One region of the Acidovorax sp. LjRoot194 genome, then DNA from elsewhere that is predicted to be linked to it. Evidence: predicted binding sites of a transcription regulator. Region 1 holds the regulator's gene; the other holds the start of a gene.
What was found. Region 1 encodes LexA, which represses DNA repair genes until DNA is damaged. Its sites were predicted from a motif close to ACTGTATNNNNATACAGT; they were not measured.
Positions count from the first base shown of each region.

Region 2: the regulator LexA is predicted to act here: its motif matches at 3,979-3,996, upstream of recA (recombinase RecA).

Region 1 is NZ_CAXUQB020000001.1:3,245,020-3,253,163, forward strand. Features, by position in the region: gene adk (adenylate kinase) at 1-405, shown strand, start outside; gene ACSQ3N_RS14565 (DUF6152 family protein) at 754-1,224, opposite strand; gene ACSQ3N_RS14570 (hypothetical protein) at 1,286-1,711, opposite strand; gene ACSQ3N_RS14575 (asparaginase) at 1,749-2,711, opposite strand; gene lexA (transcriptional repressor LexA) at 2,794-3,468, shown strand; gene ACSQ3N_RS14585 (hypothetical protein) at 3,612-4,109, shown strand; gene ACSQ3N_RS14590 (D-2-hydroxyacid dehydrogenase family protein) at 4,403-5,410, shown strand; gene ACSQ3N_RS14595 (branched-chain amino acid ABC transporter substrate-binding protein) at 5,773-6,900, opposite strand; gene ACSQ3N_RS14600 (hypothetical protein) at 7,031-7,327, opposite strand; gene ACSQ3N_RS14605 (DNA polymerase III subunit chi) at 7,795-8,144, opposite strand, start outside.
Region 2 is NZ_CAXUQB020000001.1:5,572,533-5,580,676, reverse strand. Features, by position in the region: gene sucC (ADP-forming succinate--CoA ligase subunit beta) at 1-974, opposite strand, end outside; gene argC (N-acetyl-gamma-glutamyl-phosphate reductase) at 1,181-2,113, shown strand; gene recX (recombination regulator RecX) at 2,266-2,727, opposite strand; gene recA (recombinase RecA) at 2,844-3,917, opposite strand; gene ACSQ3N_RS25325 (MarR family winged helix-turn-helix transcriptional regulator) at 4,060-4,605, shown strand; gene ACSQ3N_RS25320 (Clp protease N-terminal domain-containing protein) at 4,751-5,266, opposite strand; gene ACSQ3N_RS25315 (helix-turn-helix domain-containing protein) at 5,287-5,508, opposite strand; gene ACSQ3N_RS25310 (LysR substrate-binding domain-containing protein) at 5,578-6,567, opposite strand; gene ACSQ3N_RS25305 (tripartite tricarboxylate transporter substrate binding protein BugE) at 6,675-7,640, shown strand; gene ACSQ3N_RS25300 (N-formylglutamate amidohydrolase) at 7,817-8,144, shown strand, end outside.

The sequences.
Region 1 (8,144 bases):
GGCTTTCCACGCACCATTCCGCAGGCCGACGCCATGAAGGCGGCTGGCGTCAAGCTCGACTACGTGCTCGAGATCGATGTGCCTTTCGACGCCATCATCGAACGCATGAGCGGCCGCCGCTCGCACCCCGCCAGCGGCCGCACCTACCATGTCAAGTTCAACCCGCCCAAGGCTGAAGGCAAAGACGACGTGACGGGCGAAGAGCTGATTCAGCGCGAAGACGACAAGGAAGAGACCGTCAAGAAGCGCCTGCAGGTCTACAGCGACCAGACCCGCCCGCTGGTGGACTACTACAGCAACTGGGCCAAGTCGGAGCCCGATGCCGCCCCCAAGTACCGCGCCATCAGCGGCACGGGCAGCGTGGACGAGATCACCACGCGCGCTCTGCAGGCCCTTGCCAGCTGATAGGACGTAAAAGTTATAGCGCAGCGGGCACGGCACGCGGTCGATAACGCATCGCCGATGCCTGAGCGCACAGTCGCTGAACAGCTTTGACAACAGCGTTGACTGAGCACCGGACGGCGCCTTGCCATCAAGGCGCCGTTTTTATTGGGGCCGCCTTTTGTCGACATGCCGCCCCGCGCCTTGTGCGTAGATAAGCTGCATCCGCTGCATCCGCTGCATCCGCTGCATCCGCTGCAGCGCGCATGTCCTGCCGTGTTGCGCTGTGCTCCATCCATGGTCGCACGGCGGGGCGCCCTCCCATCCAATCGTGCCAACGGCACGCAGGCAGAGCGCGTGGCGGCGTGGCGGTTATGCCGGGCTGGAGCGCAGGCCGTACGCCTTGCCGTCCACAAACAAATACTCGGCACGCACCACTGCGTCACCCTTTTCGTCCCGCAGGGTAAAGCCCACCACCGACACGGCCGCGCCGGGCTTGATCGGCTGCACCTGCCACGCCTGCATCCGCGTCAAAGGGGCGAGCTCGATCTCCCACTGACGGTCTTTGCGCGTCGGCAGGACGGCCTTGGCCAGCAAGGCCTTGCCGTCGACAGGCGCCGTCTGGGCCGGCACCGCGCGTTGCGCTAGGTTGGCAGGCAGTTGCAGGTCCGCAGCAACTTCCAATTGCAATTCAGCATGCGGGTTCTGCCAGCGCACGGACTTCACCGTGCCTTCCAGGTAGATCGGGCGGTCCGCATCGAAACTGCTCCACCCGTGGTGCGCGTGCGCGGCCAGGGGCAAGGCAGAGGCGGCCAGCAGCAAATGGCGGCGTTGCAGGTTCATCGGTACTCCTTTGCGGGTGAGGGGCGATAACGAAGCGGCCATCCATGGCATGGATGAACAGCTACAAGTAAGCGATCCAGCGGCCACAGGCCACGGCAGCCAGCCAGATCACAGTGGAGACCAGCATCTGCACTTTGGCCACACCATCCAGACGCGCCAGCGAACCCCGGCCATGGAACCACGCCGCGTTGCAACCCGCAAGCATTAACAACAGCATCTTCAAGGTGAATGCCCGGTTGGTGAGCAATTCTGCAGGCTGGGTAGCGAACATCAGCAGGCCGGAAGCCGCAGCCAGCATGAAACCACACAAGGCCACCGACAGGCTCAACCGGGCCAGGTCCTTGACCGGCAGCCCGGCGCCGCGGCCGAACACCCGCAGCTCCAGCAGGACCAGGTTTCCCAGCAGCAGTGCAATGCCCACGATGTGCGCCACCTCCAATGCTGGATACGCCCAGGCGTGGGTTTTGAGGGAGGCGAAGAAGAACATGGCAGTGGCGACCCGGACGTGCGGCGGTAACGAAGGACTACTGCGCCAGCAGGTCCAGCATCAGGGTGATGCGGGCCTTGACCGGGGACAAGCCTTGCGAGTCAGGCAGGGCATCGCCGGGCTTGGGCAGCACCTGGCCTTCCGGGCAGCGGGTGGAGCGCACCACGCGCACCCCAACATCCTGCGCCTTGATGAGCGCAGCTTCGAGCGCATGGTGCACCGTACCGTTGCCGGTGCATGCCACCACCAAGCCCTGAACGCCGTCGCGCACCAGCGCATCCACCATGGCGCCACTCGCACCCGCGTGATTCAGGATGATCTCCACCCGGGGCCAAGCAGCCGAATTTGCTATCTTTTCAATCGCTATTGGCGCTTTTTCATCAAGCGCTGGCGGCCAATTTTGGGTCAAGCGGACATGGCCCTCCTCCACCCATCCCAGCGGCCCCGCGTCGCCCGAACCGAAGGCGTTGACGCGGTACGGGTGCACCTTCTGCACATGCCGGGCCCCGTGCACTTCGCCCGCCGCCACCGACACGACGCCGCACGCGCCGGGCGTCGCGGCGACGGCCACTGCATCCAGCAGGTTCTGCGGCCCGTCGGGCGTGAGTGCACTGGCAGGCCGCATCGCGCATGTCAGCACCACGGGTTTGGCGCGGGTGTCGAGCACCAGATGCAAGAACCAGGCTGTCTCTTCCAGGGTGTCCGTGCCGTGGGTGATGACCACGCCCTGCACCTCGGGGTCCTGCAACAGCCCGGCGCAGCGCAAGGCCAACGCCTGCCAGACCGGCATGTCCATGTCCTTGCTGTCGATCTGCGCGACCTGCTCGGCCAGCAGCCGTGCACCTCCGGCGGCCTGCTCCAGCCCCGGCACAGCGCCCAGCAACTGCTCCACGCCAACCTGCGCGGCGGTGTAGCCGATGTTGTCTCCAGGCTGCGCAGAGGTGCCTGCGATGGTGCCACCTGTGCCCAAAACCACAATTTTTTGCCGACTCACTTGCATACTCCGAAAAACTGGTGAAAAATACAGTTACTGGATTAAAAAACAGTTGTTCGCCACTGTAGCGTCTCCACCGGAAAGCACCATGCTCGACAACCCGAAACTGACAGCCCGCCAGCAGCAGATCCTGGACCTCATCCAGACCGCCATCGCCCGTACCGGCGCGCCCCCCACCCGCGCAGAAATCGCGGCGGAGCTGGGGTTCAAGTCGGCCAACGCCGCTGAAGAGCATCTGCAGGCGCTGGCCCGCAAGGGTGTGATCGAGTTGGTCAGCGGCACGTCGCGCGGCATTCGCCTGCGCAGCGATACGGTGCGCTCCATCAACGCGGCACGCGGCAACCAGTTCAGCCTGCCCATTCCGGGCTTGTCGCAACTCGTGCTGCCCTTGGTGGGCCGCGTGGCGGCGGGCTCGCCGATTCTCGCGCAAGAACATGTCGACCAGACCTACAGTGTGGAAAACAGCCTGTTCCACCACAAGCCCGACTATTTGCTCAAGGTGCGCGGCATGTCCATGCGCGACGCCGGCATCATGGACGGCGACCTACTGGCGGTGCAGTCCACCCGTGAGGCGCGCAACGGCCAGATCATCGTGGCCCGCCTGGGTGAAGACGTCACCGTCAAGCGCTTGCGCAGTACCGCCACCGCCATCGAGCTACTGCCCGAGAACCCCGACTACCCGGTCATCGTGGTCCAACCCGGCGAGCCTTTCGAAATCGAAGGCCTGGCCGTCGGCTTGATCCGCAACACCATGCTCATGTAGAGCATTCCCTTAGACCGCACCGCAGGTGGCGGGCGTTTGGTGTGCCGGTAACGTCGGTACGCCAGCCCTGCGGTGCCCGGTTGTCATTGCAATCCTGCCTATGTCCAACCCCCGACCTTCGGAGTTTTCACATGGGAATTGCTTTGTCCACCCTCTCTTCCGCCCTGCCCCATTCGCTTCAACAACTGGCGCGCTGGTTGCACAACCTTGTCCGCCTGGAAGAAGCGCCACGCGTGGGCGCTGCGCCATCGCCCCCCCCCGGTCAAAGCCACCAGCCGAGCGACCAGCACACAGCTGGCGACAAAGGCGGCATGGGCAGTCAGCGCCCTGCCGGGTCCCCCGGTCTGCGCCCGCTGCGCGGCAATTGGCCGTTCACCGTTCAACCGCCCGCACCTGAGCCCAAGGCGGTGGTGGCTCGCCCCTCGCTTGCGGCCAACCGGTCTTCGTTTCTCGGCACAGCTGGGGGCAGCAACCGCGATGCATTCATGGCGTCGATCGCATCCGCCGCATTGCCTCAGCGTTCGTCCTCTGCAGTGCGCAAGGTGTCCCATGCCAGCGGCCGGCTGGTGATCGCTGGCCGCATGGCCGATGTGTGTGCAGAGCTGGACCGCATGGCCGCCTGCGAGGCATTGCAGGCCTGACGCAACGTCACAGTCGGAATGCATGTGCGGCCAGAACTTGGGGCCGGGGCTGCATGTGGGCCGGACTGGGCCGGATGTGCTGGGTGCTGCTCTGCGCACGGCTGAACGCTTTCACGGCTGCATGACTGCATGACTGGATGACTGGATGGTGTAGCCAATGTGCCGCTGCTGCAGCGACTCTGTGCGGCGTGCCAACGGCGAAGACCACAATCCGTCACCAAAAGCTGACCTTTTGGCGCACCGCAACACCTCCTGGTGCGATGCGGCGGTTCCTGCCAAGGCACAATGTCGGGATGAACATCGTGATCCTCGACGACTACCAGGATGCAGTGCGCAAGCTCCATTGCGCCTCCCGGCTCGACGCATACACAGCCAAGGTCTACACCAACACCGTCAAAGGGCTGGGACAGCTTTCCGTGAGACTCAAGGATGCGGACATCATCGTCCTGGTCCGAGAGCGCACGCAGATCACGCGGCAGCTGGTGGAAAAGCTCCCCCGGCTGAAGCTGATTGCACAAACCGGCAAGGTAGGCAGCCACGTGGATGTGGCCGCCTGTACCGAGCGCGGCATTGCCGTGGCAGAAGGCATCGGATCGCCGGTGGCGCCAGCGGAGTTGACCTGGGCACTGGTGATGGCTGCCATGCGCAGGCTGCCGCAGTACATCTCCAACCTAAAGCACGGTGCCTGGCAGCAGTCGGGCCTCAAGGCGGCGTCCATGCCGCCCAACTTCGGCCTCGGCACGGTGCTGCGTGGCAAGACCCTGGGCGTATGGGGTTACGGCCGCATTGGCCAGCTGGTGGCGGGCTACGGGCGCGCCTTCGGCATGAACGTCCGCGTCTGGGGCCGCGAGGCATCGCGCGCTCAGGCGCTCACCGATGGCTATCAGGCAGCCACGACCCGAGAAGAGTTCTTTGCACAGTGCGATGTGATCTCGCTGCACCTGAGGCTCAATGATGAGACCCGCGGCATCGTCTCGCTCGAAGATCTATCGTGCATGAAGCCCACAGCACTGCTCGTGAACACGTCGCGCGCAGAGCTGATCGAGCCGGACGCCCTGATCGCCGCACTCAATCGCGGCCGGCCTGGCATGGCTGCGGTCGACGTTTTCGAGAGCGAGCCGATATTGCAAGGGCACGCCCTGCTGCGGCTCGAGAACTGCATCTGCACGCCGCACATCGGGTATGTGGAACAAGACAGCTACGAGCTCTACTTCGGTGCTGCGTTCGACAACGTGGTGAATTTCATCAAGGGCACGCCCACCAACATCGTGAACCCCGGTTCGCTGCAAGTGCGCCGTTAAGCCATCGAGGCAAGCCAGACTGGCGCCGAGAGCCCTGGCCTGTGCTTGGCTCGTGCCTCTACCACTGGCGCTTGCACCACCACTGGCGCTTGCACCCCTCAGGGTTAGGTATCCTGCGGCCGTACACACACCCTGTGGACTTGAGGTAGGAAGTCGCTCTGGATGCGCGCAGCACCAGAGCATTCTGGCGCTGACTCAGCGTTGCTCGAGCACCGCAGTGCAAAGCAACTCCGTGCACCCCGTCAGACTTGCTGGCCTATCACCAACCACGCCCCTTGAATAAAAAAAGGCTTCCTTGCAGGAAGCCTTTTTGCTTTTGACGCAGCACCGAAGCGCTGCACCAAAAAGGAAGCCGCTCTGAATTACAGAGGCGTCTTCTTGCCGTCCTTGTAGTTGTACAAGGTGATGGCAGGGTTCTTGATTTCGCCGTTGGGTTCGAAGGCGATCGTGGAGGTCACGCCCTTGAAGTTGGACTTCAGCAGCTCGGGGGTGTAGACCTTAGGGTCCACCGAGTTGGCGCGCTTCATGGCGTCCACGATCAGGTACGTGGCATCGTAGGTGTAGGGGCTGTACACCTGGAATTGGTTGGGGTACTTGGCATCGTACTTGGCCTTCCAGGCCGTGCCGCCAGGCATCTTGGCCAGCGAGGAGCCGCCTTCAGCGCAGATCACGTTGGCCAGGGTCTTGGCACCAGCGGCCAGCTTGGCGACTTCCGACGTGCAGACGCCGTCACCACCGAAGTACTTGACGTTGCCCATGCCCAGCTGTTCCATCTGGCGCAGCATGGGGCCGGCTTGAGGGTCCATGCCGCCGAAGAACACGGCGTCGGGGTTCTTGGCCTTGATGGCGGTCAGGATCGCCATGAAGTCAGTTGCCTTGTCGGTCGTGAACTGCTCGTCCACCACCTTCATGCCCTTGGCAGCTGCGGTCTTCTTGAACACGTCTGCCACGCCTTGGCCGTAAGCGGTACGGTCATCGATGATGGCAACCGTCTTGAGCTTCAGGGTGTCGACAGCATAGAACGCCAGGCCAGCGCCCAGGGCGTTGTCGTTGGCGATGATGCGGAACGTGGTCTTGTAGCCTGGCTTGGTCAGGTTGGGGTTGGTGGCAGCACCGGTCACGTGCGGGATGCCGCAGTCGTTGTAGACCTTGGACGCAGGGATGGTAGTACCGGAGTTGAGGTGGCCCACAACGCCTGCAACCTTGGAGTCGCACAGCTTTTGTGCGGCTGCGGTGCCTTGCTTGGGGTCGGCAGCATCGTCTTCGGCCTGCAGCTCGAACTTGATCTTCTTGCCACCGATGGTGATGCCTTGAGTGTTCAGCTCTTCAATGGCCATGCGGGCGCCATTTTCGTTGTCCTTGCCGTAGTGGGCTTGGGCGCCGGAAACCGGAGCCACGTGGCCGATCTTGACCACCTGCTCTTGTGCAGAGGCCACACCAGCAGCAGCTGCGATAGCAGCAACCACGGTCAGTTTCAACTTCAATTGCATATCAATCTCCAGTAAAGATAAACGCTGAGAATGTTCTTGTGTCTCAACGCAGGGGAACATATCGCAATTTACGGGCCAGATCATTAGGGAACACGATTAAATGTGGGGGAAACCACAGGGGAATACCCTGTTAACCCTTTGGCTTCCCAGGCGCTCCACTCGCCAACTCATCGGCCACGGCCTCGTACACCGCGTGGCGAACCACTGATTCGATCTCTTCGCGCAGGCGCGGCAGCACCGATCTTGTCTGTTCTTGCACCACTGTGGCGATCGCTTCGCGCAGACGTTGATCCAGCACAACGTCCACGCGCTGCATCACGCGATGCACCATGTATTCCTCAAAGCCATCGGGCAATGCACGGGCGGCAGGTGCCGCAACTGCAGTCACTGCGCGCGGCGCGGCGGCGGGTGACGGCACCGCATCCACGGCAGGCAAGCGACGGGTCAACACCCCTGCGTTGGCAGCGGCGCCCAGCGGGCTCGCTGCAGCATTCACCGGCGCAACTGGCGGTGATGCCGCCACGTGCGACGCACCAGACACAGGCGCTGGTGGGGGTGAAGGTGAAAGTGCAGGCGCCACTGCAGGAGCAGTTGCAGCGGCAGGTGCTTTCACCGCGCCCGGCAACGGTGCGTGCGCCTGCGCAGGCCGCTGGGCCATCACCGCGGGCGGTTGTGCACTCGGCAAGGGTGGGCGCACTGCAGACACCTGCACTGCGGGCGCACCGCCTCCAGCAGCGGGCCGCACCACCGGAGGCAAGGGCGACAACATCACCGTGGTGCGCCCGGCTGCAACGGGTGCAACAGGTGCCCCGAGTGCAGGCACGGAATCCGGCGTTTGCACCACTTCGGTGAGCGTGGGAACAAACCGAGGCGGCGTGCGGGGAGGTTGTGCCATCAGCCTGCCTTCAGCACCAGGTCGTGGCGGGTGATAGCGTAGCCGCGCGATGCATAGTGCTTCCAGCGCGCGCGCGCTTCAGCGCGGTCCGTCTCATCCTGCGCGCTGACCACTTCGACCAATCGGTCAAACCGGCCAAAACCTTCCGGCACTCCCGCGTGCAGATTGAGCAGCACCTCATGGTGTGCAGCGGTGCGTGCATCGGTGGCCAGCAGCACAGGAGATGCGTGCACCAGTTCTTCGTCCGCATCGTCCCGGCAGTGCGCCACGAAGTCCTGGGGCGCCAGAGCCCAGAGCATGCGGTCCAGCGCCACCAGGGTGTCGGCGGGCGCCGAGATCACCAACCGTG
Region 2 (8,144 bases), 2.3 Mb from region 1:
CACTTCATGATGCCGCCGAAGATGTTGACCAGAATGCCTTCGACCTTGGGGTTCTTGAGCATGATCTTGAAGGCTTCGGTGACCTTCTCGGGGGTGGCACCGCCGCCCACGTCCAGGAAGTTGGCCGGCTCGCCGCCGAACAGCTTGATGGTGTCCATGGTGGCCATGGCCAGGCCGGCGCCGTTCACCAGGCAGCCGATGTTGCCGTCCAGGCTGATGTAGGCTAGGTCGAACTTGGAGGCTTCCACTTCGGCTGGATCTTCTTCGTCCAGATCGCGGAAGGCCACGATTTCAGGGTGGCGGAACAGCGCGTTAGCGTCGAAGTTGAACTTCGCGTCCAGGGCCATCAGATTGCCCTTGGAGTCGCAGTTCAGCGGGTTGATTTCCACCAGCGACGCGTCGGTTTCCATGTAGCACTTGTAGATCTTGGCGAAGATGTCTACGGCCTGGTCGACGGAAGCACCGGTCAGGCCGATGGCGGCTGCGACCTTCTTGCTTTGCTCGGTGGTGATGCCCACGATGGGGTCGATCATCTCGGTGATGATCTTCTCGGGGGTGGAGTGGGCCACTTCCTCGATGTCCATGCCGCCTTCGCTCGACGCGATCAGGGCGACCTTCTGCGTGCCGCGGTCGGTGACCAGGGACACATACAGTTCGTTCTTGATGTCGGCGCCGTCTTCGATGTACAGGCGGCGGACCTTCTGGCCTTCGGGGCCGGTCTGGTGCGTCTTGAGCTGCATGCCCAGGATTTCGCCCGAGATGCGCTTGACGTCGTCAATGGTCTTGGCAACCTTCACGCCGCCGCCCTTGCCACGGCCACCGGCGTGGATCTGGGCCTTGACCACCCACACGGGGCCGCCGAGCTTCTGGGCTGCTTCAACGGCTTCTTGCACCGTGAATGCGGGAATGCCACGCGGAACGGGCACACCAAAATTGCGCAAGATTTCCTTGCCTTGGTATTCGTGAATCTTCATGAGGTCTCTCTCAGGGAAGGGTGATAGTTACCCGTTTACCATGAACAGTTGTCTGGCCGCGGGCTTGGGACATGGCAACCGGCGACTGTATCATGTTGCGACGCACCATCCCTGTGCAGACCTGACGGCCCCCATGGCTTCGCCACGGGCAACCACCCTTGTTTTCTTCGGCGGCCCAGCGGCTGCTTTCTTGCAGGAGTCACCTCATGTCCAGAGTCTTTATCGATGGCGAAGCCGGCACCACGGGCCTGCAGATCCGTGAGCGCCTGCAGGCTATGCCGCAGGTCGAGCTGGTCAGCATTGCCCCCGAGCTGCGCAAGGACCCCTCTGCCAAGCGCGACCTGATCGCCGGTGTGGACCTGGTGGTGCTGTGCCTGCACGACGATGCCGCCCGCGAGACGGTGGCCATGGTCGACGGCATCACGCAGAGCACTGGCCGCGCGATCAAGATCGTCGACGCCAGCACCGCGCACCGCACGGCGCCAGGCTGGGTGTTCGGCTTTCCGGAGCTGGCTGCGGGGCAGCCCGAAGCGGTGGCACAAGCCGACCGCGTGTCCAACCCCGGCTGCTACGCGACCGGCGCCATCGCGCTGCTGCGCCCGCTGGTGGATGCGGGCCTGGTGCCCAAGGACTTCCCCCTGGCCCTGCCGTCGGTCAGCGGATATTCGGGCGGCGGCCGCACCATGATCGAGGCGTACGAGGCGGGCACCGCGCCGCTGTTCGAGACCTACGCGCTCACGCTGCAGCACAAGCACCTGCCCGAAATCTTGCGCTACACCGGCCTCACGCGCCGGCCCATCTTCGTGCCGTCGGTGGGCAACTTCCGCCAGGGCATGCTGGTGCAGTTGCCACTGCACCTCGACCTGCTGCCGGGTGCGCCCAAGGCCGCGGATCTGCACGACGCACTGGCCGCTCACTACGCCAAAAGCAACACGCCCGAGCAATGGGTCAGCGTGCTGCCCGCCACTGCCGACGGCAAGCTGGACGCGACCGCACTGAACGACACCAACAAGCTGGAACTGCGCGTTTTCGCCAACGAAGAGTACCGCCACGCCGTGCTGATCGCCCGCCTGGACAACCTGGGCAAGGGCGCCAGCGGTGCTGCGGTGCAAAACCTCAAGTTGATGCTGGGGCTCTGAGCCGGTTCAGGCCATTTGGGCGATCCCGGGGCGCGCGGGGATTCAGGGAATTCCGCAGAGGCCCGCAGTCGCAAGATCCTGGCCGCAGAAGGCGCAGGGCACGTTGCGGTGCTGGTCTGCAACACCGCTCCTGCACGCCAGGTGCGCGCTTTCTAAGACTCTTCAGATTCGGGCGCTTCACCCCGCACGACGCGCCAGGTGATCTCGCTGGAGAACCCGCGCGTCACCAAAAAGCGCACCTGTTTTGCGCGCTGCTGCGGGTCTTCGGCCACGGCCCCGAACTTGCGCTGCCACACGGCATGCGCGCGGGCCCATTCGGTGTCCTTCAGCCGGGTCAGCGCTTGCTGCACCGCGTCGGGGTCGATTCCCTTGGCCTGCAGTTCCTGACGGATGCGGTTGCCGCCCAGGCGGCTGGCGCGCTGGTGGAGCACCGATTCCAGCACCCGGGTTTCGCTGATGAAATCGCGGGCTTCAAGGTCGTCCAGCAGGGCGGTCAGGTCCTCACCCTCCTGCACATGGGGTGCCAGCTTGCGCTGCAGTTCAGCGCGGGAGTGCTCGCGCTGGCTCAGCAGCCGCAGTGCCCGGCCCTTGAGCGACAAAGTGGCAAAGCCCATGGCGGATGGTCGTTGGTATCAAATTCATAGCAGCTACCGCTTGTCAATCAAGCGGTAGCGGGCTATTTCTATCGATAAGTGGCGATAAGTGGCGCTCTGGCGGAACTCGCTCACTCTCACTCTTCGGCGGCGGTGGCAGCCGAGGCTCTGGGCACCGAGGCGGCCAGCAATGCCACGCCCAGGTCTTCGCGCACCTTGTTCTCGATCTCGCGGGCGAGGTCGGGGTTTTCGCGCAGGAACTCACGGGCGTTGTCGCGGCCCTGGCCGATCTTCTCGCCCTTGTAGGCATACCAGGCGCCCGACTTCTCCACGATCTTGGCCGTCACGCCCATGTCGATGATCTCGCCTTCGCGGCTGATGCCCTCGCCGAAGAGGATGTCGAACTCGGCCGTCTTGAAGGGCGGGCTCACCTTGTTCTTGACCACCTTGACCTTGGTTTCGTTGCCGATGGCTTCGTCACCCTTCTTGATGGTACCGGTGCGGCGGATATCCAGGCGCACCGAGGCGTAGAACTTGAGCGCATTGCCGCCGGTGGTGGTTTCGGGGCTGCCGAACATCACGCCGATCTTCATGCGGATCTGGTTGATGAAGATGACCATGCAATTGGTCTTCTTGATCGTGGCCGTGAGCTTGCGCAGCGCCTGGCTCATCAGGCGGGCCTGCAGGCCGGGCAGCGAGTCGCCCATTTCGCCTTCGATTTCGGCCTTGGGAGTGAGGGCTGCGACCGAGTCGATGACGATCAGGTCCACGGCGCCCGAGCGCACCAGGCTGTCCACGATCTCCAGGGCCTGCTCGCCGGTATCAGGCTGGCTGATGAGCAGGTCGGGCACGTGCACACCCAGCTTCTGGGCGTACTGGATGTCCAGCGCGTGCTCGGCGTCGACGAAGGCGCAGGTGCCGCCCTGCTTTTGCATCTCGGAGATGACCTGCAGCGTGAGCGTGGTCTTGCCCGACGATTCCGGGCCGTAGATCTCGACCACCCGGCCGCGGGGCAGGCCGCCCACGCCCAGGGCCACGTCCAGGCCCAGCGAGCCGGTGGACACCACCTGGATGTCTTCGATCACCTCGCCTTCGCCCAGGCGCATGATCGTGCCCTTGCCAAACTGCTTCTCGATCTGGGCGAGCGCGGCGGCCAGCGCCTTGGCTTTTTCGGTGTTTGCGGGGTTGGTGCCTTTGACTGCGACGTCCATGAGAAACTCCTAGGAAAAACAACAGGTTGGATGCTTTCATCCTTTCTGCGGTTAACCACAGGCTGGATGCTTGAACAGTAGTTTATGCGACCTGTTTGGTCATTTCCTAACGGTATTTAGTCAGTTTGCCTGACAATATCCCATGGCCGAAAGTACCCCGCCCAGCACCCCGCAGCACACCTCCTCGCCCCGTGTGGACGACGGCTGGCGCCAGACCCACCTGGGCCGTCTGCTGGGCCATGCGATGCGCCGCTTCGATGCACGGGTGCTGCAACTCATGGCGCGCAATGTGGAGGTGCCGCTGGCGCTGTCCAACCTGGCGGCACGCGACCAGGTGACGGCCGCGCATGTGCACATCACCCGCCATCTGGCGCTCTCGGGCGACCGGCTGACCGACCTGGCCCAGCGTGCCGGCATGACCAAGCAGGCCATGGCCAACCTGGTGGACCAGTGCGAGGCCTGGGGCCTGGTCACCCGCCAGGCCGACCCGCTGGACGCCCGTGCCCGGCGCGTGTGCTTTACCGCTACCGGGCTGGCCTGGGTGCAGGCCTTTCGCGACGCGGTGGCGCAGGCGGAGGCGGAGTTCCGCGCCGAGGTGGGCAACGACGTGGCCACGGTGGTGGCCATCGGCCTGGAAGCCTATGCGAGTGGTGATGCGGAGTGGTTGGGCGCAGGCCGTCGCGAGTAGATCAACCGGCGGAAGAGGCCAGCACGACTAGCGAGGCCAGCAAAGGCCAGCAAAGGCCTGCAACAGGGACAGGACCCATGTTTCAGCGCCGCGAGCAAGCCGCGTCCCATGGGGCGCAGCCATCTGGTGTCAGCTCCCAGCGTCGCTACGAAGCCTTGCTGCCCGCGACCTGCGCCTCGGCCCGCGCAGCCACCCCCAGTTGCATGGCATCCAGCTGCAGCGCCCGCAGTGTGCGTGCTGCCACGCCCAGCGGCATGTCGGCCACCAGCGCCACCACATGCGCGCCGCGCAGCGGGCCGGACTGCGATTTGCGCGACCGGGCCAGGGCCTGCATCAGCTCCTGGCCTGAGGGCTGGGCCTGGTAGAGGCTGGGTCTGTCTGCGCTGGTGGCGGTGGCGCCGGGCAACGGTGCGTCCAGCCCCAGGCCTTGCAGTGCGTCGCGGTACTGCTGCTCGATGGCGCCCGGCACGGCTGCGGGGTCTGCGCCCACGCGCTCGAAAGCGCGGCGCGCCGAGCCGTCCGGCAGGTCGAGCGCCGCCAGCAGGAAGTGCTCGGCGCCGGGCGCGCTCTGACCCTGGGTGCGGGCATGGTTCTCGGCGCCGGTGCACAGCTGCTGCAGCGTGCGCATGCTCTGAAAATGGTCACGAATGCGTGGAAACATAGGGGTCACGGCTCCTTGATTCAGGGAGATGGGGGACGGCCGACCAAACCCGCCAGGCGCTTGTGCGCGGCCTGCTTGCTCACGCCCAGCGCCTGCGCAATCTGGGCCCACGACCAGCCTTGCTCCAGGGCTGATGCCACCGCGGCGGTTTCAAGCCGGTCGGCCATCAGGCGCAAGGCCACCACGGCGGCCAGGGCGGCTTCAGGTTCGTCGGGGGGCGGAAGTGCGGGTGGCGTGGGCATTCGTCAACTGTAGTTGACAGCTGTTAGTTCGTCAACAAGTGTTGACGGCAGCCCGTATGACCAACACGGTCACGAGCCTGGCAACGGGGCCGCGGCCGAGCCTTGCGCCCCTGGAGCGCCGGGTACTGCGCCAGGTATCGCACCCGGGGGTTCGGCGCACACCAGCAGCCACTGCAGAAAGCACTGCAGTGCATGCAACTGCGTGCGGCCTTCGGGGTAGCAAAACCAGTAGCCCATGTCGCTCAGGTAGCCGCCGCGCAGGGGCGCCTCGGCCAGCGGCTCGCGCACCAGCCCGGCGGTGATCTCGTCCTGCACCAGGCAGCGCGGCACCAGCGCCAGCCCCATGCCCGCCATCACCGCGCGGATCATGGTCTGGAACTGGTCGAACTGCGGCCCGGCCAGCGGGTCGATGAGGCCCGCCACCTGGTGTGTCTCGCTCCAGCGCAGCCAGGCATCGGGCACCGTCACGTGGCGCAGCAGCGTGTGCTGCGCCACGTCGCGGGGGCTGTTGAGCGGCCAGTCGGCCACGCGGGTGCGCGGGGCGATCAGCGCGACGTCGTTGCCGGTCAGGTAGTGCGCATGGGCGCCGGGCCAGTGGCCTTCGCCGAACAGGATGGAGCAGTCGAGCTCGGGCCGCTCGAAGTCGTAGCTGTGCACATAGGGCACAAAGTGCAGCGTGACCTGCGGGTGCTGCTGCTGGAACTGCGGCAGGCGCGGAATGAGCCACTTGGCCCCGAACGTGGGCAGGCTGGACAGGTGCAGCGCGCCGCCGCCGTCATCGCTGGTGATCAGCTCCAGCGTGGCGGCCTCCAGCTGCGCCAGCACCGCGCGCACGGCTTTTTCGTAGCGCTCGCCCGCGGGGGTCAGCGACAGGCGCTTACGGTTGCGCTCGAACAGCGCCACGCCCACCCAGCCCTCCAGCTCCTTGATCTGCTTGCTCACCGCGCTCTGCGTGAGGTGCAGCGCCTCGGCGGCGCGCGAGACCCCGCCGAACCGCGTGACGGTGGAAAACGCCCGCAGCAGGTGCAGGGGCGGTGAAAGGCGGCGCAGGGAGGACATCGTAAGTTCTCACATCATTCCATTCAGGAATGTTATCAGGCATATCCATTGCTTGGTAGGACTCACCAGTTCATTTAACCTTCAGATTCTTCATAGGAGAAACCCACATGCAACGCCGTCACCTGCTGTCCGCTCTGGCTGCCGTATCTTTCGTTCCTGGAATGTCTATGGCGCAAGAGGGCAAGCCCCTGCGCATCGTCGTGCCCTTCCCGCCCGGGGGCGCCACCGACATCACGGCCCGCAGCCTGCAGGAGTCGCTGGCCCGCATCCTCAAGCAGCCCGTGGTGCTGGACAACCGCGGCGGCGCGGGCGGCTCCATCGGCATGTCCGAAGTGGCGCGCGCCCCGGCCGACGGCCTCACCATCGGCGTGGCGACCCTGTCCACGCACGGCGTGAACCCGGCGGTCTTCAGCAAGCTGCCCTACAACCCGACCAAGGATTTCGTGGGTGTGACCGAGATCGTGAAGGCCCCGGGCGTGATCGTGATCAACCCCACGGTGCTGCCCGTCAAGGACTTCGCCGACTTGGTCAAGTACCTCAAGGCCAACCCCGGCAAGATCTCGTACGCCACCCCCGGCAACGGCACCATCGGCCACATGTGGGGCGAGCTGTTCAAGAGCAGCACCGGCACTGCCATGGTGCACATCCCCTACCGTGGTGCAGGCCCGGCCGTCAACGACGTGCTGGCCGGCCAGGTGGCGGTGTACTTCGACCAGGTGGCCTCGTCGCTGCCGCACATCAAGTCCGGCAAGCTCAAGGCGCTGGCCGTGTCGTGGCCCGAGCGCCTGGACGTGCTGCCCGACGTGCCCACCTACGCCGAGCTGGGCTTCAAGCAGGCCAACGAACCCTCGTGGTTCGGCCTGGTGGCCCCTGCCGGCACGCCGCCCGCCGCGGTCGAGCGCATCCAGCAGGCCGTCGCCCAGGCTTTGAAGGAGCCCGCGGTGCGCGAGCGCCTGGCCGGCCAGGGGCTGTACCCCTCGGGCACAACGTCCAAGGACTTCACTGCGCAGATCGGCCGCGAGATCGACAAGATGAAGCGCGTGGCCGCATACGCCAAGATCGCGCTGGACTGACTCGCCGTGAACTGACACCCCGGGAGGCCTTGCTCCGCAGGTGCAAGGCCCCACATGGGCAGGGTGCCGTCCCTGCCCGGCCGTTAGCCGGATGCCATGGCGCCTGAGGGATAACCATGGCCCTATTCCGGTCTGGGAGGCTAGGCCAGCCGCCCCCATTTGCGCACACTCTGCCTATGCATGCAGCCTTGAAACTCATTCACCACCGATTCCAGCAGGCCCAGCCCGGCCTGACCGGTTCGCCCGGGCACACATCGCCCGCTCCTGCCACAGCTGCCGCTGCCGCCATGGTGACCGCCGTGCCCGGCAGCACGCCGCTGGTGCTCGACTCGCCGCACAGCGGCACCCAGTACCCGGCCGACTTCGGCTCGGCGTGCGACCTGCCCACACTGCGCCGCGCCGAGGACACGCACGTCGAGAAGATCTACGCCTTTGCCCCGGCCCTGGGCGTGGCCTGGATCGAAGCGCACTTTCCGCGCATCTACCTCGATGCCAACCGCGACA